4 regions of the Clostridium tanneri genome follow, and region 1 is predicted to be linked to each of the others. Evidence: riboswitches for the same ligand, from Rfam matches in the RefSeq annotation. Region 1 holds a riboswitch; each other region holds the start of a gene.
What was found. Region 1 has a riboswitch for S-adenosylmethionine ahead of P8V03_RS12045 (nitrite/sulfite reductase). Riboswitches for the same ligand answer to the same signal wherever they lie in the genome.

Region 1 (7,526 bases):
AGGTAGCTTTTTCACTGCACTTGCTAAAATAGGCTTTATATTCTCTCCATTAATTTTTATGTTTCGATTTCCTCTGGCTAAGTACTCTCCATTTTCATCTTTTAAAATAACAAGTCCTAAATCCTCAAGTTTTTTAGTCACTCTATTTAAGCCCTGGCACATTGTAAGAAGCAGATCTTCTCTTACAATATTATCTGCATCCTTCTTTGCATAATCTACATAGTCTTCCGGTGTTCTACCCTTTACAATATAAGCATTAATTGCATTGACTCCAGCTGCTAGACAGCCACTTCTTTTAATATTGGCTTTTTCAAGAATTAGTACTGAAGCATTGGAATGTTCTGCTATAGTCAAGGCAGCGTAGCAGCCTGCAGTACCTCCACCGATAATTAAAATATCCGTTTGTAGCTGTTTTACTTTTACTTCTTTTTTCATAGGCCACTCCTTTTTACATAATCATTTATAGAACATTTTCATAGATAAACAAACTAAAGTTTCACCTATTCACAATATATCCTGGCAGGTAAGCACAACTTTAAATTTGTTTATGCCTAAGCTTTTCCCAGTCCAAATTTTCGTCTTATAGAGGATTCAATATTTTCAAATACAATTCTATCTATTAAAAGCCCAATTACGATAATTACTACCATAACGGCTACAATTTCATTTATATCGTTATATTTCTTTCCATGAGTTAATATCTCTCCTAGTCCGCTCATGGAAGAAGCTATCATTTCTCCAGCAATAAGTCCCCTCCAAGCAAAAGCCCATCCTTGTTTTATTCCTGATATAATAACCGGAATAGCTGCTGGGAAAATAACTTCCTTATACAAGGTATAGCCTTTAGCTCCCGTCATTTCTGCTACTCTAATATAATTAGGATTTAAATTTTTAATACCACTTTCTATAGACATAGATACAGCAAAAACTGAACCTATGATTATTACAAAAAGAATTGCTTTTTCATTTAATCCAAACCATAAAACAGCAAAGGGTACCCAGCATACATTAGGCATAGTCTGAAGAGCCCCTATTAACTTAGCAAAGTTATCTCTTGTAGCTTTAAGTTTTAACATGAATAACCCTATAAGCAATCCTATAAAAAGAGAAATTATATATCCTGATAAAAGTCTCCTCAAACTTATCATAACTGCTGTGCCTAAAGTGCCACTTTCTATTAGCTTTGAAATATTTTGAAAAACCTTTAGTGGAGAAGGAAAGTTAATAAACCTATAGGCCAATTCCCACACTACTACTATCATCATATAGAATAGAATCTTTTTCCAAATTCCACCCTTCATCATATTCTGATTTTGCAACCTTCTCCACCTCCTTTTTAAACTCTTTCATGATTTTAGATACCATATAAGTTACATCCATATTGGCTATTTGTCGTGGTCTTGACAGTTGTATTCTAAACTCTTTCTTTTCTGAATCGAGGCTTGCTGGCATGAGAATAATTCTATCAGCTAAAAGTACAGCTTCCTCAATACTATGAGTTATAAATACCACTGTTTTTTTTGTGTTCCACCAAATTCTTTGAACCTCTAGCTGAAGTAGTTCCCTAGTTTGACTATCAAGAGATGAAAAAGGTTCATCCATAAGCAGTATATTTGAATCTAAACAAAGTGCTCTAGCAATGGATACTCTTTGCTTCATCCCTCCAGAAAGTTCATGGACAAAAGAATCTTTAAATTTTGTAAGATGCATCATTTCTAAATACTTTAATGCTCTTTCTCTTCTTTCACTTTTAGGAATTCCTGCAACCTTCATTCCAAATTCCACGTTATCTATAACCTTTAGCCAAGGAAAAAGTGCATGTTCTTGAAATACAACTGCTCTATCTGGCCCTGGAGAGTTTACCTCTTTTCCATCAAGAAGTACTTTTCCTTCTGTAACTTTTTCAAAACCAGCTATTATATTTAGAAGTGTTGACTTTCCACATCCTGATGGTCCTAAAATACACACAAATTCTCCATCATTTACAGTTAAATCTATATTTCTTAGTATTTCAAACTCCTTATTAGCTCTTTTATATTTCTTACTTACAGCCTCAATTCTTAGACTCAAACTTTCCCCCTCCTAAACATTTATACAACTATTTGCAACACTTATTTTTTAACACCAAACTTTTCATCTGCACCAAAGTCATAATACAAATCAGGATTTTCATTAAAACTCTCCAAACTTGAGTGCTTGTCTATTAATTCTTTTATTTCCTGTGACTTATTCTCTAAAAACTCTTCAAAATCCTCAAAGCTTAAATCTGCTTTTAGTGCTGCTAATTCTAAAAGAAATGCTGGTATCTTCTTAGCTGGAATGTCTCCATAAACTTCACCTATCTTTGCAATGCCTGCTCCAAGCTTTCCTCCAAAGGACACTGCATAGGCTGGAACAAGTCCATCTTCAGTACGCTTTCCTCTCCCACTAAGTCCAATCATTCCCTGCTGATGTTGACCACAGGAATTAGGACATCCTGATATAAATAACTTTGGAAGTGCACTTTTTATTCTTTCATCTACCCCACTAAATATGTCTCTTATAGCCTCAAGGAGATTTTGTGAAAGACAAAGACCTAAGGAACAAGTAGCATGTCCTATACAGGAAACCGAGTTATCTATGTTGTGTCCTGATGAGATATTTAAAGTCAAGTTTATTAGCTCCATTGCATCCTTCTCTTTTAAGTCTCTTATAACAAAGCCTTGTGTTGTTGTTAGTCTTATAGATACTCTGTATACTAAAGTATCTAAGAATTGAAGGATTCTGTCTAAATCTTCTGCTGCTATATTGCCACCCTGTGGATGAATATATACTGAATAGTACCCAAGCTGCTTCTGTGCAAATAATATGTTTTTATATTGCTGATTACTTTCCATAGTTCTTCTTACTTCTTCAACTGTCTGTATAGGCTCTTGGTCAATTCTTATGTCCTTTTCATCTATTTTAAAATCTAAATCTATCTCCTCTTTAACCTTTTGAAGCTGTGAGTTAAATAACTGAAGGAAGTTTTCTTCCCCTAATCTATGCACAATGTATCTTATCCTAGCTTGATGCCTATTTGTCCTATCTCCTTCTTTCTCAAAGACTTCTTTCATAGCCTGTGCATAGTATAAAACATCCTTATCTTCTATGAAGTCTGCAAGTTTTAATGACATTCTAGGTCTTCCCCCAAAGCCACCTCCTCCATATACTTCAAAACCCTTTACACCATTATTTATCTTTGCTATAAAGCCTAAATCAGCCATTGTAGCATTTCCAGTGTCTTCTGGAGTATTTGAGAAAGCTATCTTGTACTTTCTTGGAAGCTGCAGGGCAGTTGGATCTTTCATAAGGTGGTTTATAACTCCCTTTACATAAGGCGTTACATCAAAGACCTCATCTATAGATACCCCAGACAGTGGAGAACATCCTACATTTCTCACTGTATCCCCACAGGCCCCCTTTGTAGTTATACCAACCTTTATCACTTCCTTCATAATGCTATATATGCTGTCTATCGGCAGTGCTTGAAATTGTATGTCTTGTCTAGTTGTAAAATGCATTCTTCTATATCCATATCTTTTAGATGCCTCACTTATGGACTTCAGCTGATTTAGTTCTATAACTCCTCCAGTAGCTCTCAACCTTACCATATAGGTACCTTTAACTCTTTGCTTGTAAACCCCCATTGCAACAATTCGTTTTCTGTATTCAGAGACATCTAACTCATCTCTATCGCATAGTTCAGCACTTTCTTTAAATTCATCTATACTTTTTAAAATTTTATCTGTTATTTGTATCATGCTCTTTCTCCTTCTTTAATTTGTTAATTTATAGTTTTGCATTACTAAAGTTTTACTTTAATAAAGTCTAATAACTACAGTTATATACGTAAAACAGGTTATAACACCATATCCTCCCCCCTATACAAACATTTAGTTTAAATATATAAGTTGATACTTACATAAACATAAAAACTAAAGGCTGCTTTTCTTTAAAACAAGAAAAACAGCCTTTGATTTTAAGACAGAATATATCTAACCTTAAAATAACCATTTTTCTTATCTGCCAGGATACTATATCCTGCAGGAATTGACACCGATACATTCAAATTTAAATGCCGGTTGTCGGGTTTCATAGGGCCAGTCCCTCCACCACTCTTGATAAGAGTATTAGGTATAACATTAAAACTATTAATTTTAAATTATTGTATACCTAATAATTGGCTTTGTCAATAAATTTGTAAATTAACTATTGCAATTTTCCACCTTCAATTACAATGTCCTCTTTACTAGCTTCTCCATATGTGTTTTTTAATGTTTCATCATAAGCTTTGTGTACAAAATTCTCTTTACCTAGAGTTTCAAGTTCCTTATTAATCCACTCAAGAAGTTCTTTGTTTCCCTTAGCAACAGCAGGTGCTATTGTATCTTCTCCTCCGAATTTTGGTACTCCAACACTAAATCCAGGGTTCTTTTGTGCCCATGCAAGTACTTCCGTATTATCATTAGCTATAGCATCGCCACGTTTGTCCTTTAAAGCTTCAAATATTTCTGAGTATTGATCATATTTAACTAATTCTACCTCTGGCATATTTTTTGTAAGATAAGTTTCAGCAGTTGTTCCTTTTGCAACAATTATCTTTTTCCCCTTTAATTGATCAACAGATGTAATTTTAGCGCTATCTGGTGATACTACTCCAAGAGAAACCTTCATATAAGGATTTGCAAAATCAACCTTTTGCTTTCTCTCATCTGTAACAGTAAAGTTTGCCATAATTATATCTACTTTTTTAGATTGTAGGTATGCAACCCTGCTTGCTGCATCAACTAGTACAAATTCAACCTTTGACTCGTCTCCTAAAAGATCCTTTGCAAATCTTCTAGCAATATGAACGTCAAATCCCTGACTTTTACCATTTGAATCTACATAACCAAAAGGCGGCTTGTCGCTAAATACACCAATTTTAATAGTACCTCTTTTCTTTATTTCCTCAATAGAACTACCTGTTGTTTCCTTTTTGTTTTCCGTTGAAGCTGTCTTTGAAGCACTACAGCCTACTAAACCTCCTACTATAAATGTAGCCGCTAATAATGTTGTTAAGATTTTTTTTACATTTTTCATTATAATCTTCCTTTCCTTTGTAAAATTTAATATTGAAATACATTTAAAAATTGTTTAGCACGCTCTGTTTTTGGATTAGTAAAAAACTCTTGCGGTTCAGATATTTCACATATCTTGCCTCCATCAATAAAGACTATTTTGTCAGCAACAGCCTGTGCAAAACTCATCTCATGAGTTACAATTATCATTGTCATTCCTTGTTTTGCAAGGTCTAGCATAACCTCTAAAACTTCTCTTACCATCTCTGGATCAAGAGATGCTGTTACTTCATCAAAGAGCATTATTTCAGGATTCATACATAGGGCTCTTACTATTGCTATTCTTTGCTTTTGCCCACCAGAAAGTTCCCTTGGATAAGAATTCTTACGGTCAAGTAAACCAACTCTTTCTAACAGTTTTTCTGCTTGTGTCATTATCTCATCCATAGGCCTTTTCTGAACTTTCATTGGCCCTAAAAGTATGTTTTGAATAACAGTCATATGAGGAAAAAGGTCATAGCTTTGAAATACCATTCCAATTTTTTGACGAACTTCTTGCCAATTAACATTTTTATCCGTAAGACTTTTCCCGGAAAATTCAATACTGCCTCCTTGAATACTTTCAAGGCCGTTAAGACATCTAAGCAGAGTGCTTTTGCCACAACCTGATGGTCCTAAAACAACTACAACTTCGCCTTTATGTATATTAAGATCAATACCTCTTAATATCTCCTTTTGTGCATATTCTTTATGTAAATTCTTTATTTCAAGTAATACCTCATTATTTTTCATATAAATTACACTGCCTCCTTAACTGTTCCATTTAGCTTCTAATGTCTTTGATAGCCTTGATAAAGGATAACAAATTATAAAGTATAGTATGAATATAACTCCGTAAACCCAGAAAGATGCTGCAGGTACTTCTAAGCGAGAAAGCTCTATAATCTGCTGGCCTATCTTTACAACATCTATAACTCCTATCAAAACTACTAATGATGTAGTCTTAACCATTCTTGTAGCTAGATTTATGGCACCTGGAAGCATTCTTCTTATAGCCTGTGGTATAAGAATATACCTGTAAAGTCCCCAAAAGTTAAGTCCAATAGCCTTTCCTGACTCGATCTGGTGTTTCGGTAAAGATTCTAGGGCACCTCTTACAATGTCCCCCATCTCTGCTGCCCCCCAAAGACTAAATACTATGATAGAGGCGGCTTCACCACTTAACTGTATGTTCAATGCAGTAGTAGCTCCAAAGTACACAATAAACAGCCAAACAAGAACTGGTATTATTCTAAATAATTCAAGATATATACGACTTATAACACCTACAACTTTTGATTTTGATGTTCTAATAATGCCGAATACTATACCAAGTAAAGATCCTATAAAAATTGATATAAAGGCAATTCCAATAGTGACCAATAAACCATCAAATAATAAACGTTGAATATTCATTCCATCAAAAATCACCTTAATGCCCAAATTCTGCATAACGCACCTTCCTTTCTATCCAAGTAAGAAGGAGTGATAAAGGTAAAATTATAATCAAATAGGAAACTACTAGCATTAGTAAAGATTCAAAGGTTTGATAATACATTCCTATTAAGTCTTTTGTTACATTCATTAAATCTAAAATTGATATTGCACCTAAAATGGAAGTTTCTTTTAGTAAAAAAATGCAATTAGCACTTAAAGATGGTATGCTTACTGAAAATGCCTGAGGCAGTATTACATATCTAGCCAGTTGAAACTTAGAAAGTCCAAGACTTAGACCAGACTCGATTTGAATTTTGCCAACAGCTTCAATACCACTTCTAAAGGCTTCGGACATATAACTTCCTCCTAAAAAGGATAGGCCGATTATAGCACAAGTATTTTCACTTATTTTTATACCTAACTTAGTAAATCCATAGTATAAAAAGAATAACTGTATCAAAAGTGGAGTATTACGAGAAAGTTCAATATAAGCTTGTACTAGTGTCTGTAAGCCTTTTATTTTGTAATACTGTACTACGCTGCATATAAGACCAAGTATTATGGAAGCTAGTATTCCCCAAAATGCAAGCCTTAAAGTAAGTACAGCAGCTTTTTGATATAAAGGTAAATTATCAACAATAAATTGCCAATTTATACTCATAAATTTAATCACCTCTTTTTTCTTCTGTACAAGGTTCTAGCCCCTTGTCATGTTTATATTTACATATAGTGCATATATCTAGTGGAATCTATATTTTACTACCCTTTAATCTGGAATATAGACATTTTCAACTTTTTCACTTTAACATATTAATTTCTTAAAGTTTCGCAATTGTACAGCGTTGAAGCAACAACACTATAATTCTATGTAAGATTATACAAATCACAACATATACACATTTGAATGATATAGTATAGTTTAACCCCATCTAATTCAAGTTTTTCTTTATAAAACAAAAAACCCCTGCC
Region 2 (7,526 bases), on a different contig from region 1:
TGTAGCTCTAGGAACAGGTAAAGTATTAGAATATCTAGATAAAATGGAAGTTACTTTTATTGGAGACGATATAACTTTAATAGATTAAAATAAAAAGCAAAATCCTACGAATTATTAAGGATTTTGCTTTTTATTTATAATATTTTAGAAGAGTTATAAAGATAGTATGAATGAACTAGGCTATGGGTAATAACCTTGGCCATGCTTAATACTAAGTTTAATCTAATATTACTAGTATTAAATATTTCGTCATTATCATTGGAGTCCACTATACCTATGATAGAGGTCTCACCGACATTTGGTAGAGACTTGCCAACGCCTTTGCCGGGATGTACAGGGTAGTCTCTCGCCTGAATTTCTCCTATGCTCTCCGAATCACCAAGACATGCATCTATACCTATTATGTTACTATGAGGGTGCAGAAGTTTAATTTCATCTAATTTTCTATCAATATTTAAAGCATGTATTGGATCTGAAATTGTACCATATACAGGAAGAGGAAAGTTTTTAGATGTAAGTAAGGTTCCAATTAAGGGACCAAGACAATCCCCTATACATCTATCAGTGCCAATACATACTATAATTGTATCCTCGTTAATATAGTCTTTTAAAAAGTATGCAATTTCATAATATGCTAGTGGATTCTTGTAGTTAGCTTTTACCTTATTCAATAGATACACCTCCTTAATAATTTATATGAAGATGTGTTATGAAATATTAAGGGAAAAAGAATAAAAAATTTATTTAGTGGGATAATAATATGATGCAAGGAAGGTGTGTTATATGAATAAGAGAGTACAAATATTAGCAATAGTTTCATCAACTATTATATGTGTATTTATTATGCTGTGTTCAGATAAAATTTATATGTATAAAAACCTAATAGTAGATACCATTGAAGAAAGCAGTAATAATAAAAAGGTAAGTAAAGAAGATGAAAAAAAACCAGCTGAAAATCAAGATATAAGTGAGTTGCTCAAAAGTAAAGATAATATTGAGTCAGTGGTTATAAGCGATAGCTATAAAAAAATTAAGATGGATTCTTTAGCTAGGCAAATAGAAGAGGATAAAATAGACTTTTTTGGTCAAGATAAAGTTGATTATGGAAAAGAAGACAAGAAAGATGTGGTTAATAAGAGTGATAACTTTGGTAAAGATAACAAATCTAGTATAAGCAAGGGATATAATAAGAATGGTGAGATAAAAAAGGAAGATATACCTGTTTTTAATACTGTATCATCAAAGGATAAGGTTAACTTAAGTAGCTCTGATAAAACAAAAATACTCTTAACAGCCAGTAAATTGTCTGTTGTTGACTATGAAAAAGTAAAGGAGTATCTTTCTAGTGGCAGCAATAAAGATATAAAAAGCGCATTAAAACTACTTAATCAGAGGCTATCTGATAAAGATTATGAAAAGGTAAAAGATGTGGCAAATAAATTTTTAGGTGAGGACATTGTAGAGCAGTAGCGCCAGAATAGTTTCTGGTATTTTAGTGGAAATATATAGGAGCTTTATCGCTGAATCCTCTAGATACTGCTTTGGTAAAGGGCTAGTTCAAGCATAAATCAACGGTGGTTTCAAAGCATTTCTAGTTGTGAATTCGCCAACATTTCAATAGTAAATAATCTGCATTTAAAAAATGATTACGTGAGTTATATTGAGGTAATTGAAGGTACATGGAGGAAAATCAACTAGAATTCACTAAAGGGGCTATAATCGAATTTGAAAATAATATGGTGTCGTTATATAATAATCCATGTCAGCGGCGTTGAAAAACAAACCAAAGACAAAACAAATAATTAGCTGGCATAGCTCAGCAGGTAGAGCAACTGACTTGTAATCAGTAGGTCGCGAGTTCGATTCTTGCTGCCAGCACCAAAAAAATATGGAGGAGTTCCCGAGTGGCCAAAGGGGGCAGACTGTAAATCTGTTGTCAGTGACTTCGATGGTTCGAATCCGTCCTCCTCCACCATAAATTAAGGGCGCATAGCTCAGCTGGGAGAGCACCTGCCTTACAAGCAGGGGGTCACAGGTTCGATCCCTGTTGTGCCCACCATTAAAAACTTAATTAAATTAGCTGGCATAGCTCAGCAGGTAGAGCAACTGACTTGTAATCAGTAGGTCGCGAGTTCGATTCTTGCTGCCAGCACCAAAAAAAAAATATGGAGGAGTTCCCGAGTGGCCAAAGGGGGCAGACTGTAAATCTGTTGTCAGTGACTTCGATGGTTCGAATCCGTCCTCCTCCACCATAAATAAAGCACTTAAAGGTGTTTTATTTTTTTAACATAATATGTACTAAATGTATAATACATAATTAAAATATGAATAATACTCTTATCAAGAGAGGCGGAGGGACAGGGCCCGATGAAACCCGGCAACCAGCTTTATGCTAAGGTGCCAATTCCTGCAGCGTTGACTGCGAGATAAGAGAGTTGTTAAGTTTATTAACCTCTTCTTATTAATAGAAGAGGTTTTATTTTTGATATAATAAAACGGAGGGATAAATATGAGAAGGCTATTTACGTCTGAATCAGTTACAGAAGGACATCCAGATAAAATTTGTGATCAAATTTCAGATGCTATTCTTGATAGTATATTAGAAAAAGACCCAAATGGAAGGGTTGCTTGTGAGACATCAGTTACTACTGGAATGGTTATGGTTATGGGAGAAATATCAACTAATTGTTATGCAGATATCCCAAGAATAGTTAGAAAAACTATAGAAGAAATAGGATACACAAGAGCTAAGTTTGGGTTTGACTGTGATACTTGTGCTGTACTTACTTCTATAGATGAGCAATCATCTGATATAGCTATGGGAGTAGATGAAGCTCTTGAATCTAAAATGGGTGAAATGGATAGAATGGAAGCAATAGGTGCTGGAGACCAAGGTATGATGTTTGGTTTTGCTACAAATGAGACACCTGAATATATGCCTATGCCAATAAGCTTAGCTCATAAGCTTTCAAGAAGATTATCAGAAGTAAGAAAGAATGGAACTTTAACTTATTTAAGACCGGATGGAAAGACACAGGTTACTGTAGAATATGAAAATGACAAACCAGTTAGAGTTGACACAATCGTAATCTCTACTCAGCATGATCCGGAAGTGACTCGTGAGCAAATAGAGAAGGATTTATTAGAACATGTAATAAATCCTATAATTCCAGCTGAACTTTTAGACGATACAACTAAGTATTTTATAAACCCAACAGGAAGATTCGTTGTTGGAGGACCACAAGGAGATGCTGGTTTAACTGGAAGAAAAATAATAGTAGACACATATGGTGGATATGGTAGACATGGTGGTGGAGCTTTCTCAGGAAAAGATCCAACAAAGGTTGATAGATCAGCTGCATATGCTGCAAGATGGGTTGCTAAGAACCTAGTTGCTGCGGGTGTTGCAGATAAGCTAGAAATACAAGTAGCTTACGCTATAGGAGTTGCTAAGCCTGTATCTATTACTGTAGACACTTTTGGAACAGGAAAAATTGAAGAGAACAAGATAATAGATATAGTTAATAAGGTATTTGATTTAAGACCAGCAGCTATAATTAAAGAATTAGACTTAAGAAGACCTATTTACAGACAAGTAGCAGCTTATGGACACTTCGGAAGAACTGATGTTAATGTTCCATGGGAAGCTTTAAGCAAGGTTGAAGATATAAAGAAATACTTATAATAAAAAGCTCTTATGCATATGCATAAGAGCTTTTTATTAGCTAAGAATTAACAGTGAATGGTGAATAGTTTATGTTATAATTATAATGAAGAAAAGAAATAGGAAATAACTAAAAAAATTAGGAGAGATCTTATGCAGGAAGTACAGGGTATTGTAGAAGATATAATATTTCAAAATGAGGAAAATGGTTATGTAGTAGCAAGGATTAAGTCCGAAAAAGAAAACATAACAATAGTAGGTTGCATACCTTATATATCAGAAAACTTAAACTTAAGACTGTCTGGGGAATGGGTATTACATCCGAATTTTGGTCAGCAATTTAAGGTAATATCCTGTGAAGAGATTGTACCAAGTTCTACTGTAGGTATAGAAAAATATTTGGCCTCTGGAATAATATCCGGGATAGGACCTGTAACTGCAAAAAAGATTGTTGAAAAGTTTGGAGAAAAAACCTTAGAGATTTTGGATAATAATATAGAAAGATTGAAAGAGATAGATGGGATAGGCAAAAAAAAGATAGCATTAATATGTGAATCTTATTCTAAGCAGTATGAAATTAGAAATATGATGATTTTCTTTCAAACTTATGGAGTTTCACCTAATCAGTGCGTAAAGATACATAAAAGGTTTGGAGCAGATTCAATAAAAATTGTAAAGGAAAATCCATATGTGTTAACTGAAGAGATTTCTGGAATAGGATTTAAAACTTCGGATAAGATTGCAAGAAGTTTGGGAATAGAACCTAGCTCTCCTTTTAGAATACAAAGTGGAATAAAATATCTGATAAATCAGTTTTGTGCATTGGGTAATACCTATATACCTTTGGAGATATTGATTAAGGATGGAATTGATACTCTTGGGGTTACTAAAGAAATAATTGAAGAAAATATATACAATGCACAAATTGATGGCAAGATAAAATTAGAGCAGGTTGATAACAAGATATGTGTATTCTCAATTCCATATTACTATTGCGAATTAGGAGTTACAAAAAAGATACTTTCCCTAGCGTTAAGTAATTATGATGATATGGATATAGATGTTGATAAAGAAATAAGCCTTTTTGAGTCAGGAAATAATATAAAGTTTGCACCCTCTCAGAAGGAAGCGATAAGAGGAGCAGTAGAAAATGGAATTGAAATTATCACAGGAGGTCCTGGCACAGGTAAAACCACTATAATAAATTGCATAACTGAAATTTTTGAAAAAGCAAATCTTAAGGTTTATATGGGAGCTCCTACAGGAAGAGCAGCAAAGAGAATGACAGAAGCAACAGGCAGAGAGGCAAAAACTATTCATAGGCTTCTAGAGATGGGAATAAGTGAAGAAAATGAGAATCTACTTTTTTCAAGAGGTGAAGAGGCTCCGTTAGAATGTGATGTGATTATGATAGATGAGGCATCAATGATAGACATTGTTCTTATGAATAATCTTCTCAAAGCTGTATCCTTAGGAACTAGAGTTATAATTGTAGGAGATGTGGATCAGCTTCCATCAGTAGGTCCGGGAAACGTACTTAGGGACTTAATTGAGAGTAACTGTATAAAGATAGTTAAACTAAAAGAAATTTTCAGGCAGTCTGAGGAAAGCATGATTGTAGTAAATGCTCATAAAATTAATGGAGGAGAATTGCCTGTATTTAATAAAAAGGATAAAGATTTTTATTTTATAAAATGTGATGACCAAAATAAAATAATGGATACGCTGATAGCACTTATAGATAGCAGGTTGCCTAACTTTAATAAAAAATGGAACAAAACAAAGGATATTCAAATTCTTTCTCCTATGAGAAAAGGAGTTTTAGGAGTATCTAACTTAAATAAAAAACTTCAACATATATTAAACCCTGAAGATAGTGAGAAGAAGGAAAAAGAATTTAGGGATATGATATTTAGAGTTGGGGATAAGATAATGCAGACTAAGAATAATTACTCCTTGAAGTGGTCAAGGATAGCTGGAGACGGTGAAAAAGAAGGAGTAGGAGTTTTTAATGGTGATGTTGGATATATAGAGGACATAGATGAAGAGAAACAAACTGTAGCAGTAATTTTTGATGAAGAGAGAAAGATAATATACGACAATGTTTATCTAGATGAAATTGATTTAGCTTATGCTATAACCATACATAAAAGTCAAGGAAGTGAGTTCCCAGTAGTTGTTATACCTGTATTCATGGGACCACCACTATTAATGAATAGAAATTTGCTTTACACAGCTATAACTAGGGCAAAACAATTGGTGGTTCTAGTAGGAGACATAAAGGCTGTTAAGTCTATGGTAGATAATAATAAAAGCTTTGATAGATATTCATTATTAAAACATAGAATAGTGGATATAATGGAGAGTGAAGATAATGTTATTGTTCAAGAGGAAAAGCTTAACTGAAGAAAAAGATAAGGTTAGTGAGAATATACTAAATTGGGGCATTGGAAATGAACGCTTTTTAAACGTAGTGTCACTTCCCTATAACTCACCAGAAATTTTTTTGGAAATAATATTATATTACGTAAAAAATGAAAAGTCTGTAGTTTATATTACCAATGAATACCCGGATAATATAAATATATTAGAACTTATAAAAAGAAGAACAAATTTTAGAGACTATTCTTATGTGAGAACATCAAAGGCAAATGTGAATTCTAGACTAAAAGTGTGCGACTTTGCTAATGCGATTAAGTTGAAAGAAAAGTTTGATCTTGTCATATATGATGATATAAGGAGTTTTCCCACTTATAGTAAGTATGAAGTATTAGATTTAGTGTCCAAAATGTGTAATGAAAACACTAAAATAATATATTACTCTATTGAGGGTCTATTCAGAAATGAGAGGGAAATACTTATACCTGTAAAAGATGCTAAAATTCCTATAATTGAGCCAAGAACCATACTGACTAGAATTGATATAAGTAAGGATATCCCATTTGTCATATATGATTATTTGAAGTGGTCTATAAATTCTAATAGAAAAGTTATTATATGTGTTCCAGATGAAGAAAAGGTAGAAAATGTATATCTTTACATGAAAAATTATTGCAAAAATATTAGCAAAAACATAGTTCCCTTCATTAAAGGTAAATCTGATAAAAAATTAATTTCAAACTTTACAAAGATAAAGAGAATGGTGATTGTTACCAACGAATTTGAAGAAGTTCTTTCTAAGGTAGAAAATGCAGATGTTATGGTCTACTTTGCAGATGACTTTGAATTTAACTACAAAAAGCTAATATACTTCTGTGCTAGCGTTGGAAGAGGAGAAAAAGAGTGGAAAGGAGAGGTTATATTTTTGGCAAATGAAGAAACCAGAGATATGGAAAAAGCTAAGGATATAACTAGAAATTTTAATAAAGAGGCATGGGAAATGGGATTGTTAAAAATTTAAGATTTCTATGGGACTGTGTACTTCAAGTCATTTACTCAACAGATGAAAATTGTGTTCTCTGTGGGCAGGACTTATTTGGAGAAGGTTTTATGTGCAATGACTGTGAAGAACGAATAAGATTCTGTGAAGATGCTTTTCAAGTTGAAAGACATGGCACTAGTTTTAATTGCTATAGTATATCATACTATTCAGGTGGAATGATGGAGCTTGTGCTAATGTTAAAATATAAAAGTAATTTTAGAGCAGGGGAAACAATTGCTAATTACATGATAAAGAGAATCGAAAAAGAAAAAATTGAATTTGATGCTGTAACATATATTCCCATGAGTAAAAAGTCTTTAAAAAAGAGAGGATATAATCAAAGTAAGTATTTAGCGAAAACAATAGGAGACGCATTGAATAAACCATTAGTTAGCTATCTTTGTAAGATAAAGGACACCAAAGATCAAATAGGATTAAGTG
Region 3 (7,526 bases), on a different contig from region 1:
TATGGAATTAAGGATTCTTACTAAGAAGGGTGACTATAAGTGGATATTAAATCAGTGCAGAGTTGTAGAGTATACTAAAGACGACAAGCCTAAAAGAATGGCAGGTATAATAACGGATATTGATGATAAAAAGAGGTATGAACAGCAGCTAAATTACCTAACCTACTATGATAAGCTTACAGGGATTTTTAATAGAGGATATTATGAATTTATGATTGAAAAGATAAACAGCAATGGAAGGCTGCCTCTTTCAATTATAATGGGGGATTTAAATGGATTAAAAATAACTAATGATACCTTTGGACATGAAGAAGGAGATATGTTATTGAAACAGTCTGCGGAGGTATTAAAAGAGGTTTGCGGCTCTAACGCAATTGTGTCCCGTTATGGTGGAGATGAATTTATAATAATATCAGAAAACACAAATAAAATGGAAGCAGAGGCAATGTGTTTAAAGATAAAGAACGAATGTCTAAAGAGAAAAGTAGGCTCGATTTATATAAACATAGCTCTAGGACATGCTACTAAAGAGAAAAGAGAACAGGATATAGCTGATATAATTAAGAAAGCGGAAGAAAAAATGTATAGGAACAAGTTGTTAGAGGACAAGAGTTCAAGAAACAGCATTATTTCTTCACTAAGCAAGACCCTATCGGAAAAAAGTTATGAAACAGAAGAACATGCTGAACGTATATATAACTATTGTGTAAAGATATGTGAACTCCTAAACTTAAGTACAAGCAAAGCGGATGAGCTATATTTGTTAGCTAAGCTTCATGATATAGGTAAGATTGCAATAGATGATAAAATCTTAAATAAGAAAGGCAAGTTAACTGAAGAGGAATGGGCTGTTATGAAGACTCACTCAGAAATAGGATACAGGATAGCTTCTTCTAACCCTGATTTAAGGCATATTGCCTATAAAATACTTACCCACCATGAAAGATATGATGGAACTGGATATCCTAAAGAGTTAAAGGGAGATGATATTCCGCTTCTTTCCAGAATAATGACTATAGTAGATGCCTTTGATGTTATGACTCATGAAAGACCTTATAAAAAAGCTGTGTCTGCTGAGGAGGCAATAAAAGAATTAAGGAGATGTTCTGGAACACAGTTTGATCCTAACTTAGTGGAGATATGCATAAAGGCTTTTATGGAAAAAGAGTCTTGCGAAAATTCAGAGGTGATTTAGTTTACTGAATGATAAAAACCCCACCTTGGCAATGCAGGTGGGGTTTTCTTAATTTTCTATAATAGAGAATCTTTTTATTTCATGTACATAAGGTAGCTCCAGTAGTTTGTTTATTTTAGAGCTTAGGAAATCTTCACTTTTACATTTAACTAGAGCAACAACTTCACCGGGATTAGTTGCGTATTTAGAAAATATATGGCAGTTTTCAAAGTCTCCGGCAATGCTGCACATAACCTCTATTCTAGCTTTGGTTTTTATTCTTACAAACCAGCTGGAACTATTATTCCAGTACTTTTGTACAGAGGCTTCCTTTTCGTTAAATCTAAGTACTTTTTTATTTTTGTTTTGAATGATATCGGTGATATCTCCAAATACGGAACTGGCAGTAGGAAGCATTCCGGCGCCTTTTCCTGTAAATAATACTTTTCCAACGGCATCGCCTTCTAATACAATAGCATTTAGTTCATTTTCTACCTTGCCTAGTTGAGAATTATTTTTTACCATAACAGGTTTTACAGCAGCATAAATTTTATCTTCTTCTCTGCTGCTGATAGCTAGAAGTTTTATGTTATATCCATGTGCTCTAGCATATTTAAAGTCTTCTTTATCTATTTGAGTTATGCCCTCTGTGACTATGTCCCTCCAGTTTAGCTTTTCATTATAAGCTATAGTTGAGAGAATAGAAAGCTTTCTAGCCGCATCGTAGCCTAAAACATCTGATTCAGGATTGGCCTCTGCAAAGCCTAGTTGCTGAGCTTCCTTAAGGGCATCTTCATAACTGAGGTCTTCCTTATCCATTTTCGTAAGTATAAAGTTTGTAGTACCGTTTAGGATTGCTTTAATGTTTTTAATTTCGTTTCCGATAAGACATTCCATTAAAGGTTTTAAAATAGGAATACCGCCACCTACACTTGCTTCAAAGTTAAGTGTTACTCCATTTTTGTCAGCTAAGTCTAAAAGTTCTTTGCCATGTTCAGCAATAAGATCTTTATTAGCTGTTACCACATGCTTTTTTAGTTTTAATGCTCTTTTTATATATTCATAAGCGGGATCAATTCCACCCATAACTTCTACTACTATATCCACAGATTTTCTGAAAATATCCTCTATATTATTTGTAAGTAAGTTAGAATAAACTTTTTCTCTATGTTTTTCTATATCTCTAACAAGAATGCTAGATATTTTTAATTCCTCACCGGTAATTTTTTTGAATCTTTCCCTATTCTTCGTTATAAGCTCAGTTATACCTGTACCAACTGTGCCGTAACCTAGGACTGCTATTGATGCCATAAACTCTACCTCCTAATTAGTATTATTGATAAAACTTTTATTTTGCCGAAAAACAAAGAAGTCTTATAGGCTCCCAGCATTATAGTCCGCGTTATTCCAATTACTTTTGATACTATCTAAAAACTCCTTTAAAAATTCTTCGTATTTTCCTGGTTCCAGTAAGAAAGAATCATGTCCGCAGTTTGACTGGACTTCATGGTACTCTAAATTTACACCGCTTAAGCTTAGTATATCTCTGCTTTTTCTAAGTTCACCTATGTGGAAGAGAGTATCAGAGGAGATTGAAGCTAGTAGAAACTTGGATTTTATTCTACGAAGGGCTGCTTCATAGGAACCGTATTCTCTTTTTAAATCAAATAAATCCATTGCTCTTGTTATATAAAGATAGGTGTTAGCATCAAATCTATTTACAAGCTTACTTCCTTGGTAGTTTAGGTAACTGTCTATTTCAAATTCTGCATCAAACCCTTGATAGAAATCTATTATATTACTTCTAGTTTTTCTTCCAAATTTTTTATTCATTAAATCCTTAGTTTGATAGGTGAGCATAGCAATCATTCTTGCTATAGATAAGCCATTGAAAGGAACTGCTGCCTGGTAGTAGTCTCCTTTATTCCAGTTAGGATCAGTTATTATGGCTCTTCTCATAATGTGATTTATTCCTATAGACTCTGTACTTAGGTTAAGAGGTGAAGCTAAGTCTATAACTCCGTCTATAAAATCAGGATAAGATACTGCCCACTGAAGTGCTTGTAGTCCACCCATAGAACCGCCTACTACAGCTAAAAGATGGTTTATATTAAAGTAATCTAGTATTTTCTTTTGGGCATTAACCATATCTTTTATTGTAACAATAGGGAAGGTTATTCCATAAGCTTTGCCTGTTTCAGGATTTATAGATGAGGGGCCTGTGGAACCGCTGCAGCCTCCTAGAATATTAGAGCAGATTATAAAATACTTGTTAGTATCGAATATCTTATCAGCACCTACAAAATCTTCCCACCAACCTTCAGTATCTTCTGGAGCATGCCTAGCTGGATGAGAATCACCAGTTAGAGCATGAGTTATAAGTATACAGTTACTCTTATCCTCATTCAGCTTTCCATAAGTTTCAAAGCATAGAGTTATTGGACCAAAATTTTTTTCGCTCTCAAGGAGAAAGTCTTTCTTTTTAGAAAAGGTAAGATACTCCTTAAAACCTTCCTTTCTATAATTAAATTCATTCAATAGATACACCTCCAAATTTATAAAAAGACAATTGGTAGTAAATATATTAAAGATACTATGCTATTAGGAGGAAACATGGGATACTACCAATTGTCTAGTGGGCTATATTAATTCAAAGTTATAATGTTATAAAGCATTAATTTTATAAAGTTAAGGCCTTATACTTGCTCTAATGCGTCTGAAAGATCTGCAATCAGGTCAGTCACATCTTCAATTCCTATAGAAATTCTTATAAGTTCAGGGCTAACTCCTGCTTCAGTTAACTGCTCTTCACTAAGTTGAGAGTGAGTTGTAGAAGCTGGGTGAATTATTAAGGATTTAGCATCTCCAACATTAGCAAGGTGTGAGAATATTTTCACGTTCTCTATTATCTTTTTACCAGCTTCAACTCCGCCATTTACCCCAAAAGTGAATATAGAACCGGCTCCTAGAGGAAGATACTTTTTAGATAAATCATAATATTTGTTACCCTCTAATTCTGGATAGTTAACCCACTGAACTTTAGGATGATTACTTAAGAATTCCACGATTTTTCTAGTGTTCTCTACGTGCTTTTGTACTCTAAGGGATAGAGTTTCAACTCCTAATATAAGTAAGAAAGAGTTGAATGGTGATATACAAGCTCCTAAATCTCTTAAAAGAGATACTCTTAACTTAGTAATATAAGCAGCAGCACCAACGGCTTCTACAAATTTTAGTCCGTGATAACTTTCGTCAGGCTCTACTAGACCAGGAAATTTTCCATTATCCCAGTTGAATTTTCCTGAATCTATAACTATACCACCTATAGATGTGCCGTGTCCGCCAATGAACTTTGTAAGAGAATGAACTATAATATCTGCGCCAAATTCGATTGGTCTGCAAAGATAAGGTGATGCAAAGGTATTATCTACTACTAGAGGAACACCATGGCTATGTGCAATATCTGCAACAGCTTGAATATCTACAAGGTTTATTCCTGGATTACCTATAGTTTCTATATACACTGCCTTAGTTTTTTCAGTTATAGCAGCTTCAAAGTTTGCTGGATCATCTGGATTTACAAGATTGACCTTAATTCCAAAGTTTTTAAAGGTATGAGTAAATAGTGTGTAAGTTCCACCGTAGAGGGTAGCAGCAGCGACTATTTCATCACCAGCACCTGCGATATTTGTTATAGCGTAAGTAATTGCAGCCATTCCTGAAGCAGTGGCCACAGCACCAACGCCGCCTTCTAGTTGAGCAACTCTTTCTTCTAAGACAGCAGTAGTTGGATTTGTTAATCTTGTATAAATGTTTCCTGACTCTGCAAGACCAAATAAGTTAGCAGCATGTTCTGCGCTGTCAAAAACATAAGAAGATGTTTGATAAATTGGAACTGCTCTTGATTTACTGCTTGCATCTGGTGTGTGTCCTCCGTGTGCTTGAATAGTATCAAATCTTAATTTTCTTGTCATAATAAATTCCTCCTCAAATAATTCATAATTTTGTACTCACACGGAACTTCTATATTTAGAGTTTAACTAAGCAAATTATTTTTACCTCTGCTTAAAAATTTTACGTAAAACAAAAAACTTCTCGTGTTGATGAGACACAAGAAGTTTAAATCCTCATGCTTCTCATCTCTCAGGTTTACTACCTGCTGGAATTAGCACCGTTGAATATACTGTTAATATATTCAGGTTGCCGGGCGTCATAGGGCCAGTCCCTCAGCCTCTCTTGATAAGAAGTTCCGTATTCGATTGAAACTATCATACCAGATATTAGAATGCACTGTCAATATATAAAAAACAAAAGTTTGAATATTAAACTGATGTGAATTTCATAAAGTGTTGATATTCCTTAATTTTCCGTTAAAAAACTTTTTTCTGCAAAAGAAGGGAGGAATAATTATTATATGATAATTATACAACAACTTTATGTGAATTGTTTTTAATCTATGTAATTATAGATCCTTAGAAACCTTATATATCAAGGTTTTATTCTGAAATATGAGCAGTTTCAATGGTTAGAGAAGCTCTAAAGTTTTTGTTGACAAATATAATGAAAAGTATTAATATTAGCATAAAATGTATATAATAAAATTTTCTTATCAAGAGTGGTGGAGGGACTGGCCCTATGAAACCCGACAACCGGCATTCAAAAGTGAATGTATCGGTGTCAATTCCTGCAGAATATTAGTTATTCTGACAGATAAGAATAGTAGTCTCATAATGTTAATTTAAGATTTTTAGAGCTGCTTTTCTTATGGAAAGGCAGCTTTTTTATTTTATAACAGCTGCAAAATCATTACCTAAATACGATAAATAAGGGGGTTTTAAAGTGTTTATAAAAGATTTATTTCTACATAAAAAGTTAACAATATCCTTTGAGTTATTTCCACCAAAACAGAGTGTATCCTTAGATGGAATATACAACACTATTGCAGAGTTAAAAGAGTTGAATCCGGATTTTATAAGTGTAACCTATGGTGCTGGAGGAAGCAGCAAAGACAGGAGTATAGAGCTAGCATCAGCAGTGAAAAATAAATTTGGAATAGAGACAGTAGCTCACTTAACCTGTATAACTTCTACCAAGAGAGAAGTTAAAAATACGTTGGATAAACTACAGGAAAATAATATAGACAATATACTGGCCTTAAGAGGGGATATACCCAAGGATTTTGTATTACCAGAGAACTTAGAGTACAATAGTTCCAAAGACTTAATTTGTGAATTAGCTCAGAGAAAGGGGTTTTGTATATCTGCAGCAGCCTATCCAGAGGGATATATGGGATCTATGGATATAGATAGGGAAATAAAAAGTCTTAGGGATAAAGTAGATTGTGGTGCAGAGGTATTAATTACCCAACTTTTCTTTAATAATAATAGTTTTTATGATTTTAAGGAGAAGTTATATAAGTATAATATTAATACTCCTGTTATTGCTGGGGTTATGCCTGCTGTAGATAGAGATTTAATAAACCGCATTTCATGGATTTCTGGTGCTTCTATTCCTGATAGACTGAAAAAACTTTTAGACAAATATCAGTATTCACCAGAATCTTTGTTAGAAGCAGGTACAGTTTATGCGTCGGAACAGGTCTCTGATTTAGTTGCCAGTGGAGTAGAAGGGATACATCTTTATACTATGAACAAATCAGAAATTGTAAAGAAAATCCTAAAAAGTGTAGAGGAAATTCGTAAGTCTGTAAATTATAAGTCAGTAAGCTCCTTCTAGATAGAACCGTTGCAAGAGGATATTTAGGAGAAAGCAAATCTAAATTAATATATAGGTTTATTAGACACAATTATGGGAAAGGAAGTGGGCAAGATGTCATTAAAAGATAGATTTATGTTTTTTGATGGAGCTATGGGAACTATGCTTCAAAGAGAAGGGCTTAAGGTAGGAGAACTACCGGAAAGTCTTAATATAACTAATCCAGATATTATAAGAAAGATACACCGTCAATATATAGAAGCAGGTTCTGATGTAGTAATTACTAATACTTTTGGTGCCAATGAATTAAAATATAGTAATTCTCAGTTTTTAATAGAAGAGGTCATAACTGCTGGAGTTAAGGTAGCTAGAGAAGCAGCGGCAGATAAGCTTGTAGCTTTAGATATAGGACCTATAGGTCAGATTATGGAGCCTACAGGAAGTTTAAGCTTTGAAGGAGCCTATGAGTTATTTAAAAAACAAGTAATTATAGGAGAGAAAGCAGGAGCAGATCTAATCTTAATAGAAACTATGTCAGATTTATATGAGACTAAAGCGGCAATACTTGCAGCTAAGGAAAATAGTTCTCTGCCAGTATTTTGTACTATGACTTTTCAAGAGAATGGAAGAACTCTAA
Region 4 (7,526 bases), on a different contig from region 1:
AAGAAACTTTTCTAAATCAGAAAAAGATAATACAACTGTGGCTGTATTTACATTAGGATGAGCACCTATATATTCTAACTTTGATAAATCTTTGTCTATGATAACTTTTACCTTCTTATCTTCATTGTTAATCACTCCAAAGGGACTAACAGAGCCAGGCTTAAGCCCTAAGTTTTTAAGTAGTCTTTCTTCAGAAGCAAAGCTTAAAGTAGTACTTCCTATTTTCTCAGCAAGTTTTTTTAAATCTACTTTTTTTGATTCTTCTACTACAATTAAATAGTGAATATCTCCTTTTTTGTTACGAACAAAAAGATTTTTGCAGTGGGTTCCCTGAAAATCTATGTCTACTTCATCAAGTTCCTCTATAGTATAAACAGGCTTGTGTTCATACCTTGTATAAGAAATACCTAGTTCTTTTAGGACATCGTATACCTTTTGTTCATTTTCTAAAATCATTTTTATCTCTCCTTCGTTTGCTTTTTATAAAGTTAATTTTACTATATAAATCTGTTTTTGTAAAACTTTTCACAATATTAAAAAATGGTGGAGTATTCCCCACCATTTACTTATTTCAAGTTTTCAGGATTTAATCCTTTTAATTCCTCCACTACAAAAATTCCATCTTTTCTTATTAAAACATTATCAAAATAAATTTCTCCACCACCATACTCTGGTCTTTGAATATACACTAAATCCCAATGCACTGAAGATTTGTTTCCATTAAAGCAATCATCATAGGACGCTCCTGGCGTAAAGTGAATTGAGCCTGCAATTTTCTCATCAAATAAAGTATCTTTCATAGGCTTTAATATATAAGGGTTAACTCCTATTGCAAATTCGCCCACATATCTAGCCCCTTCATCTGTGTCAAATACCTTGTTTATCCTTTCAGTATCATTTGCAGTGGCCTTAATTATCTTTCCATCCTTAAATTCCAACCTTATGTTTTCATAGGTAAATCCATTATAAACTGCTGGTGTGTTATATGTAATGTATCCATTCACAGAATCCTTAACTGGAGCACTATAAACCTCTCCATCTGGGATATTTAACTTTCCGTCACATTTTATAGCATTAAGTCCCTTAATAGAAAAGCGTAAGTCTGTTCCCTCTCCTTTTATGTGAACTCTATCTGTTCTGTTCATTAGTTCTACTAGTGGATTCATAGCTTCTGACATTTTTCCATAGTCTAAATTACAAACATTAAAATAAAAATCTTCGAAGTCCTCTGTACTAGTACCTGCTGCCTGGGCCATTGCTGCTGTTGGATATCTTAACACTACCCATTTTGTCTTTGGAACTCTTATGTCCCCATGTACTGGCTGCCAAAACTTTTTCATCATTAGAGACATATTTTCACCTGGTACATCAGAAGTTTCTGTTAAATTACTTGGCACTCTTAATCCTATATAGGCATCCATGTCAGCCATTCTCGCTGCTTCATATTCAGCCATCATCTCTAACTGCTCTTCAGTGCAGTTCATGTATAATTCTCTATCCACCTCCGGAAGTTTGTTTGTTACAAAAGGAATTCCACCGGCAAGATAGGTTTGTTTTATAAGCTCAAGGGTTAAAGGATTTGGAGTACCTATAGTTTCAATTAAAACCTTTTCACCCCTTTGAATATTGCAAGAATAGTTAATTAAATTTTTTGCTAAAGTTATTATTCTAGGATCTTTCATATAAATTCCTCCTTTGATTTATGAAGTGGAAACTTGAATCAGATGGAGTTTCAACTCCATCTGATTCTTAGCTGAACGAATCCAGGGACGTAGCCGCTCGGAACGTAATCTTAGATAAGAGGGAGTATTAGAGCGGGTAGTCATTGGATAAAAATCTATGGTTTTATTATAGATAATTTTAGAAATAATTAACTGCAATAGCTATTATAGTACATATTATTTATTTTATCAAATTCTATGATATTTATCCAAAAAGTAAAAAGGGGAACCTCCCCTTTTCAGCTAAGCAACTTGCTCATTATCCAAATTTATTTTTTCTTTTATCGGTGTTAACTTTGGTAACCCAGTTAAAATAGCAATAATGGCACATATTCCCATAAGATATGGATAATATAAATATTTCATTACCAAAATTGGTGATATTTTTGCTACACCTGCAGCAACTAGTATTTGAGCTCCATAAGGTATAATTCCTTGTACAAAGCATGAAAAAGTATCTAATAAACTAGCAGTTTTTCTAGGGTCCACGCCAAACCTATCGGCAATATCCTTTGCTAAAGGTCCCACCATAACAATTGCTATAGTATTATTTGCTGTGCATGCATCTACTATGCTTATAAGAACAGATATGCCAATTTCAGCACCTTTTTTACTCTTAATTCTTTTTATAATAAAATCAATGATAAAGTCAATACCACCATTGTATTTAACTAATTCTACTATTCCGCTTATTAAAAGGGACATAATAACAAGGTCAGACATACCTGTAATGCCTTTGCCCACTGACTGAGCGAAACCTACTATATTAAAAGCACCTGTTGCAATTCCAACAACACCAGAAAATACTGTACCAAATATCAATATTAGGATTACATTTCCGCCTAATAGAGCACCTGCTAAAACGAAAATATATGGCAGCACTTTAACTAATGAGTAACTATAGGCCCCAGTTAAGGAAATTTCATTTCCACTTGTTATAACAGCAAGTATTATTGTAGTTAAAATAGCTGCTGGAAGAACTATCTTAAAGTTAACTCGAAACTTATCCTTAAGTTCACAGCCTTGAGTCTTAGTAGCAGCTATAGTTGTATCTGAAATCATTGAAAGGTTATCCCCAAACATAGATCCCCCTACCACTGCTGCTAAAGCAAGCTCTACTGGAACACCGGTCTTGGCAGCTATTCCTACTGCCATTGGAGCTATTGCGGCAATTGTTCCCATTGAAGTTCCTATAGAAGTAGAAATAAAACATGCGATGACAAATACTCCTGCAATCAATATGTTACCTGGCAATAGACTAAGTCCAAGGTTAACTGTTGAATCAACTGCTCCCATATCCTTTGCTACCTGAGCAAAGGCACCAGCTAATATAAATATTATACACATTAATATAATATTAGTATCTGCTGCCCCTAGGCAAAATCTCTCAAGTTTAGCATTAAAACTTTCCCTTTTATTCATAGCTAGGGCTACCAGTGCCGCTAACAAAAATGGCACAGTAACTGGAAGGGCATAAAAATCATTAGTTACAATTCCTGAAATTATGTACACTGCTACGAAAACAAAGAAAGGCAATAACGCCCACGGATTTCCTTTTTTACCTTCAATCATTATGAGTTCCTCCTCTTTTGTATTAATTCCAAACATTCACAACTATCAATCATCGGCAAGTTATTATAAGCTTTCACTTAATTTTGGACAATAAAAAAAACTTCTTGGAGATAAATCAAGAAGTCTATACCTCTCTCCTCATCTTCCAGGTAAAACCTGCTGGATTTAGCACCATTAAAAGCACAATATGCTTTTGGGTTGCCGGGTATCATAGGGCCAGTCCCTCCACCGCTCTTGATAAGAAGCAAATATTTAATTTTACTTTTGTATTATATCAATTTAATTAAATAAAGTCAATCATTATGTGAATTAAATCTACTAGAATATTTCATATTTCTCACAATAAATAAGAATTATAAAGACAGACTATATTCATATTATCCTAAAAGGAAATCTCCCGAATAAAAAAGAATATAGTCTTATTTTAACTATATTCTTTAGTTCAAACAATCTTATTACTTTGTAGATTCTTCTACTATTTTTATTCCGGCACTGGCACCTATTCTATTAGCACCAGCTTCTACCATAGCCATCGCTGTCTTGAAATCCCTTATTCCACCAGAGGCCTTAACCCCTACTCCACTTCCTACAGTTTTTCTCATTAGAGCTACATTCTCTACTTTTGCACCATCGCTGCTAAAGCCTGTTGAAGTTTTTACAAAGTCAGCCCCAGCCTTTACCGATAACTCACAAGCCTTTATAATCTCTTCTCTACTTAAAAGGCAGGTCTCAATTATAACCTTAACTAAGGCCTTTCCCTTTGCTTTATCTACAACTGCTTTAATATCCTCTTCAACAACAGAGTATTTCTTATCCTTTAAGGCACCTATATTTATTACCATGTCAACTTCTTCAGCACCATTGCCAATAGCATTTTCAGTTTCAAAAGCCTTAACTTCTTTAGTATTAGCTCCTAAAGGAAAGCCAATAACAACACAAGTTTTTACACCTGTTCCTTTTAGATTTTCCTTAACTAAAGCTGTATAGTATGGGTTTACACAAACAGATGCAAATTTATACTCTTTTGCCTCTTTGCACAGCTTTGTTACTTCCTCCTCAGTAGCCTCTGGTTTTAATATTGTATGGTCTATGTATTTTTGTATTTCCATCTATATTTATCTCCTTTCAAAATTATATCTAATTTTTAAAGTTATAATCAAATCTAAACCTATACTTCTATCTTACGCAACCTTCCTATTCATAATACCATAGTTTTGACTATTTTCACCTTTTAACACTAAATACTCTTAAATTCAAGTATATTATTTTCAAATCTTCAAACTCTATTTAAGTAAATTTAAAATAATATTAATGGAGTTGGAACTTATGTTTGAAGAATTTAAGAAATTTGCAGTAAAAGGAAATGTAATTGACCTAGCAGTTGGAGTTGTTATAGGTGGTGCCTTTGGCAAAATTGTCACCTCCCTAGTAAATGATATTCTTATGCCTGTTATAGGACTTTTATTAGGTGGAATAAACTTTACCAACTTAAAGTTTGTAATTCGCCCTGCCAAAGGTGGAGCATCTGAAGCAGCAATTAAATATGGTCAGTTTATTCAATCTGTTGTAGACTTTTTAATAATTTCTTTTTCTATTTTTATTTTTGTAAAAGCTATATACAGATTCAAGAAAAAAGAGGAAAAGAAGGAGGAAAAACTTCAAAGTTCTGAGGAAGAAAGACTCCTTGCAGAAATAAGAGATTTACTTAGAGATAACCTAAAGTAATGAATTTATGACCTTATTGTTCACTTTTTTATTGTTTATCTAAAGTTTTTAGCTCAAGTTAAGGATATACTTTATAGTATTACCGCTTCAATGGTAGATTTTTAATGAAAAAGCAAGCTATTTTATATTATTTCTTTAAATTGAAGGAAATAATATTTTTTTGCACAATATTAAAGGTTTAACATATACCTATTATATAGTATAATTTAACTCATACCAAAGATATTTAGTTTAAATTTATATCTAACTTTTAAATATAGAGTATGAATTTAATAGCTTCTTATCACATAAAATTATTATAGAAATTTGGAGGTAAAATTAATGTTCACTTTAATAATCCTAATATCCCTTGCCATATTTTTTATAGTTGGCTTCTTTGTGAGTGTACTAGCCCTTCCGCTGCTGGCAGCTATACTGCCTATTGTTATAGCCGTTGCTGTTCTTTCCTTTGCACTTAAATTGGTCTTTGGAGCTCCTTTATTTATTTTAGCTATAATTATCGCCGCTATTTACTTCTCAAAAAATAAGAAAAGCAAGTAGAAAAAATACACCCTGTATAGAAGACAAAACCCGTCTTTTATATAGGGTATATTTTTTCTTCCTGCTGAATGCCTCCTTTTATGAATTATGAAAGATAAAAATAAATTAATGGGATTAAACACATAATATTATTAACTTTTAATAGATGAGGTGAAATAATGAAGTACGGAATCCCAAAAATGTCTCTAAATCGTGATATTTTAATTTTGCTGTTATCTATACTTATATTACATATAGGAATTTATATAATCACTCCAATATTTCCTGTTTTACTTAGCTCAGAAAAAAGGCTTACTGCAGCACAAATTGGATTAGTAATTGGAGTGGGTTCATTAGCATCACAGTTAGGTAGTGTACTTGGTGGTTTTTTATCTGATAGAGTTGGTAATAGGACAACAATGGTTATAGGAGCGTTATTTCAGTCCTCTGCACTTTTTGGTTACGGCATAAGTAACACATTTTTTCTCCTACTTATTTTTTCTATTGTTAATGGAATTGGAGGAGGCACCTATGCGCCAACAGTAAGAGCAGCTATAGCTTCTATTGCTTCTGATTCCTCTAAAGGTCGTACTACTGCTTTTTCACTTAGAGGAATAGCAGCAAATATAGGAGTATGCATTGCTGGACTTCTCATTTTATTTCTTTCAAATAAACAATCGATGTTTATTTTTTTTACTAGTGCAGCTATATTTTTACTTTTAGCATTGGTAACCTGGATATTTCTTCCTAAGGACTGTGGAGGGAGGGAATGTCCTAAGTTGCCATTAAACAGCTATTCCCTCATTTTTAAAAATAGATCTTTTATAATTTTTACAATAATATCTCTTCTTATATCCGCTGTATATGCACAGCTAACCCTTTTGCTACCATTAAGAGCAGAAGCGGTTTTAAATAATGGAAAGATCGTAGGAAGCATTTGGACTATCACCAGTATTATTGTTATAATTTTTCAAGGATTTATTTCAAAATATATTCTTCAAAGATTTGGTCCTTTTACATCATTATCTTGGTCAGTATTATTCTTTGGAGCCGGTATATTTTTAATTGGGTTATCTAGTAACTTTCTCTTTCTTACTTTTAGTGCTATAATTTTCCTCATTGGTGAGATGATGATGCTTCCCACTACAGATAGTCTAACCAGTGAATTTGCTCATGCTGATTTAATCGGCGCCTATTTTAGTGTTGCCAGCCTGATTTCTGGCTTTGGAACAGCTCTTGGAAATTTCATTGGTGGAAAAATTATTAGTATTTATGGTATAAATTCCTCTATATATCCCTGGATAGTTTTTGCTATTGCCGCTATTATTATTTCTGGAATGACTTTTATGACAGGAACATTACACTTGATGAAAAAAGAAATCAGAGAATTATAAAAAACAAATCCGCCTATAGAAAAGAGCGGATTTGTTTTTTTATAAATATTCTATTACAGCATTAGGACTAAGAATTGGAATTGTATTTATAACAGGAACTTCGTAAGGGTGAACTTTTTTTATAGTTTCAATGACTTTCTTCAAAACTTCTTTTTTGCAGCAAAATTCTACTTTACATTCCTCTGCTTCACAAATTTCTCCTACCTCACCTTCAAAAGGATTCGCACCATTCAAAGGTCTCCAGGATCCTGTAACTTTAGACACTGACATGCAGTTATCGTAGTTACCACCTATGGTCAATGCCCCTATGTCATTAAGATTTCGTCTTAAATCTTTCAGGTACCCCTCTGGAATAAAGGTTTCTACTTTAAAATTATTAAACTCCATTTCATCTATTCTCCTTTCACTACTTTACAAGACTATTATGTTCATGAACTTTATATTATATTTTACATTATTTCCTTAATTGTTCAACACTTATAGCAATAAGTGCTTTTAAATTATAATAACAAGGAGGATACATAAATTTTGTATCCTCCCTTTACTTCACTATTTTTGTATGTTTCCTAGAGCAGTGTACACAGCTTTTACTATT

Region 2: another riboswitch for S-adenosylmethionine. It lies ahead of metK (methionine adenosyltransferase); the one in region 1 lies ahead of P8V03_RS12045 (nitrite/sulfite reductase).
Region 3: another riboswitch for S-adenosylmethionine. It lies ahead of P8V03_RS13125 (O-acetylhomoserine aminocarboxypropyltransferase/cysteine synthase family protein); the one in region 1 lies ahead of P8V03_RS12045 (nitrite/sulfite reductase).
Region 4: another riboswitch for S-adenosylmethionine. It lies ahead of P8V03_RS12630 (Na+/H+ antiporter NhaC family protein); the one in region 1 lies ahead of P8V03_RS12045 (nitrite/sulfite reductase).

What each region holds. Positions count from the first base shown of each region.
Region 1 covers NZ_JARUJP010000013.1:70,365-77,890, forward strand. Annotated here, with positions in the region: gene P8V03_RS12030 (adenylyl-sulfate reductase subunit alpha) at 1-435, opposite strand, end outside; gene P8V03_RS12035 (ABC transporter permease) at 552-1,319, opposite strand; gene P8V03_RS12040 (ABC transporter ATP-binding protein) at 1,231-2,070, opposite strand; gene P8V03_RS12045 (nitrite/sulfite reductase) at 2,112-3,782, opposite strand; SAM riboswitch class I at 4,038-4,149, opposite strand; gene P8V03_RS12050 (cysteine ABC transporter substrate-binding protein) at 4,231-5,103, opposite strand; gene P8V03_RS12055 (amino acid ABC transporter ATP-binding protein) at 5,130-5,873, opposite strand; gene P8V03_RS12060 (amino acid ABC transporter permease) at 5,892-6,572, opposite strand; gene P8V03_RS12065 (amino acid ABC transporter permease) at 6,553-7,218, opposite strand.
Region 2 covers NZ_JARUJP010000005.1:66,163-73,688, forward strand. Annotated here, with positions in the region: gene mreB (rod shape-determining protein) at 1-88, shown strand, start outside; gene yyaC (spore protease YyaC) at 135-671, opposite strand; gene P8V03_RS05830 (hypothetical protein) at 784-1,470, shown strand; tRNA gene P8V03_RS05835 (tRNA-Thr) at 1,806-1,881, shown strand; tRNA gene P8V03_RS05840 (tRNA-Tyr) at 1,891-1,975, shown strand; tRNA gene P8V03_RS05845 (tRNA-Val) at 1,984-2,059, shown strand; tRNA gene P8V03_RS05850 (tRNA-Thr) at 2,080-2,155, shown strand; tRNA gene P8V03_RS05855 (tRNA-Tyr) at 2,168-2,252, shown strand; SAM riboswitch class I at 2,335-2,433, shown strand; gene metK (methionine adenosyltransferase) at 2,510-3,685, shown strand; gene recD2 (SF1B family DNA helicase RecD2) at 3,818-6,070, shown strand; gene P8V03_RS05870 (hypothetical protein) at 6,039-7,064, shown strand; gene P8V03_RS05875 (ComF family protein) at 7,037-7,526, shown strand, end outside.
Region 3 covers NZ_JARUJP010000015.1:89,901-97,426, reverse strand. Annotated here, with positions in the region: gene P8V03_RS13140 (HD domain-containing phosphohydrolase) at 1-1,195, shown strand, start outside; gene P8V03_RS13135 (homoserine dehydrogenase) at 1,244-2,485, opposite strand; gene metX (homoserine O-acetyltransferase MetX) at 2,549-3,712, opposite strand; gene P8V03_RS13125 (O-acetylhomoserine aminocarboxypropyltransferase/cysteine synthase family protein) at 3,871-5,148, opposite strand; SAM riboswitch class I at 5,308-5,420, opposite strand; SAM riboswitch class I at 5,778-5,891, shown strand; gene metF (methylenetetrahydrofolate reductase [NAD(P)H]) at 6,014-6,910, shown strand; gene P8V03_RS13115 (homocysteine S-methyltransferase family protein) at 7,004-7,526, shown strand, end outside.
Region 4 covers NZ_JARUJP010000014.1:86,531-94,056, forward strand. Annotated here, with positions in the region: gene P8V03_RS12620 (prolyl-tRNA synthetase associated domain-containing protein) at 1-453, opposite strand, end outside; gene P8V03_RS12625 (aminopeptidase) at 567-1,682, opposite strand; gene P8V03_RS12630 (Na+/H+ antiporter NhaC family protein) at 1,965-3,293, opposite strand; SAM riboswitch class I at 3,429-3,537, opposite strand; gene deoC (deoxyribose-phosphate aldolase) at 3,749-4,402, opposite strand; gene mscL (large-conductance mechanosensitive channel protein MscL) at 4,611-5,018, shown strand; gene P8V03_RS12645 (hypothetical protein) at 5,340-5,558, shown strand; gene P8V03_RS12650 (MFS transporter) at 5,717-6,931, shown strand; gene cutA (divalent cation tolerance protein CutA) at 6,971-7,318, opposite strand; gene P8V03_RS12660 (DUF4901 domain-containing protein) at 7,481-7,526, opposite strand, start outside.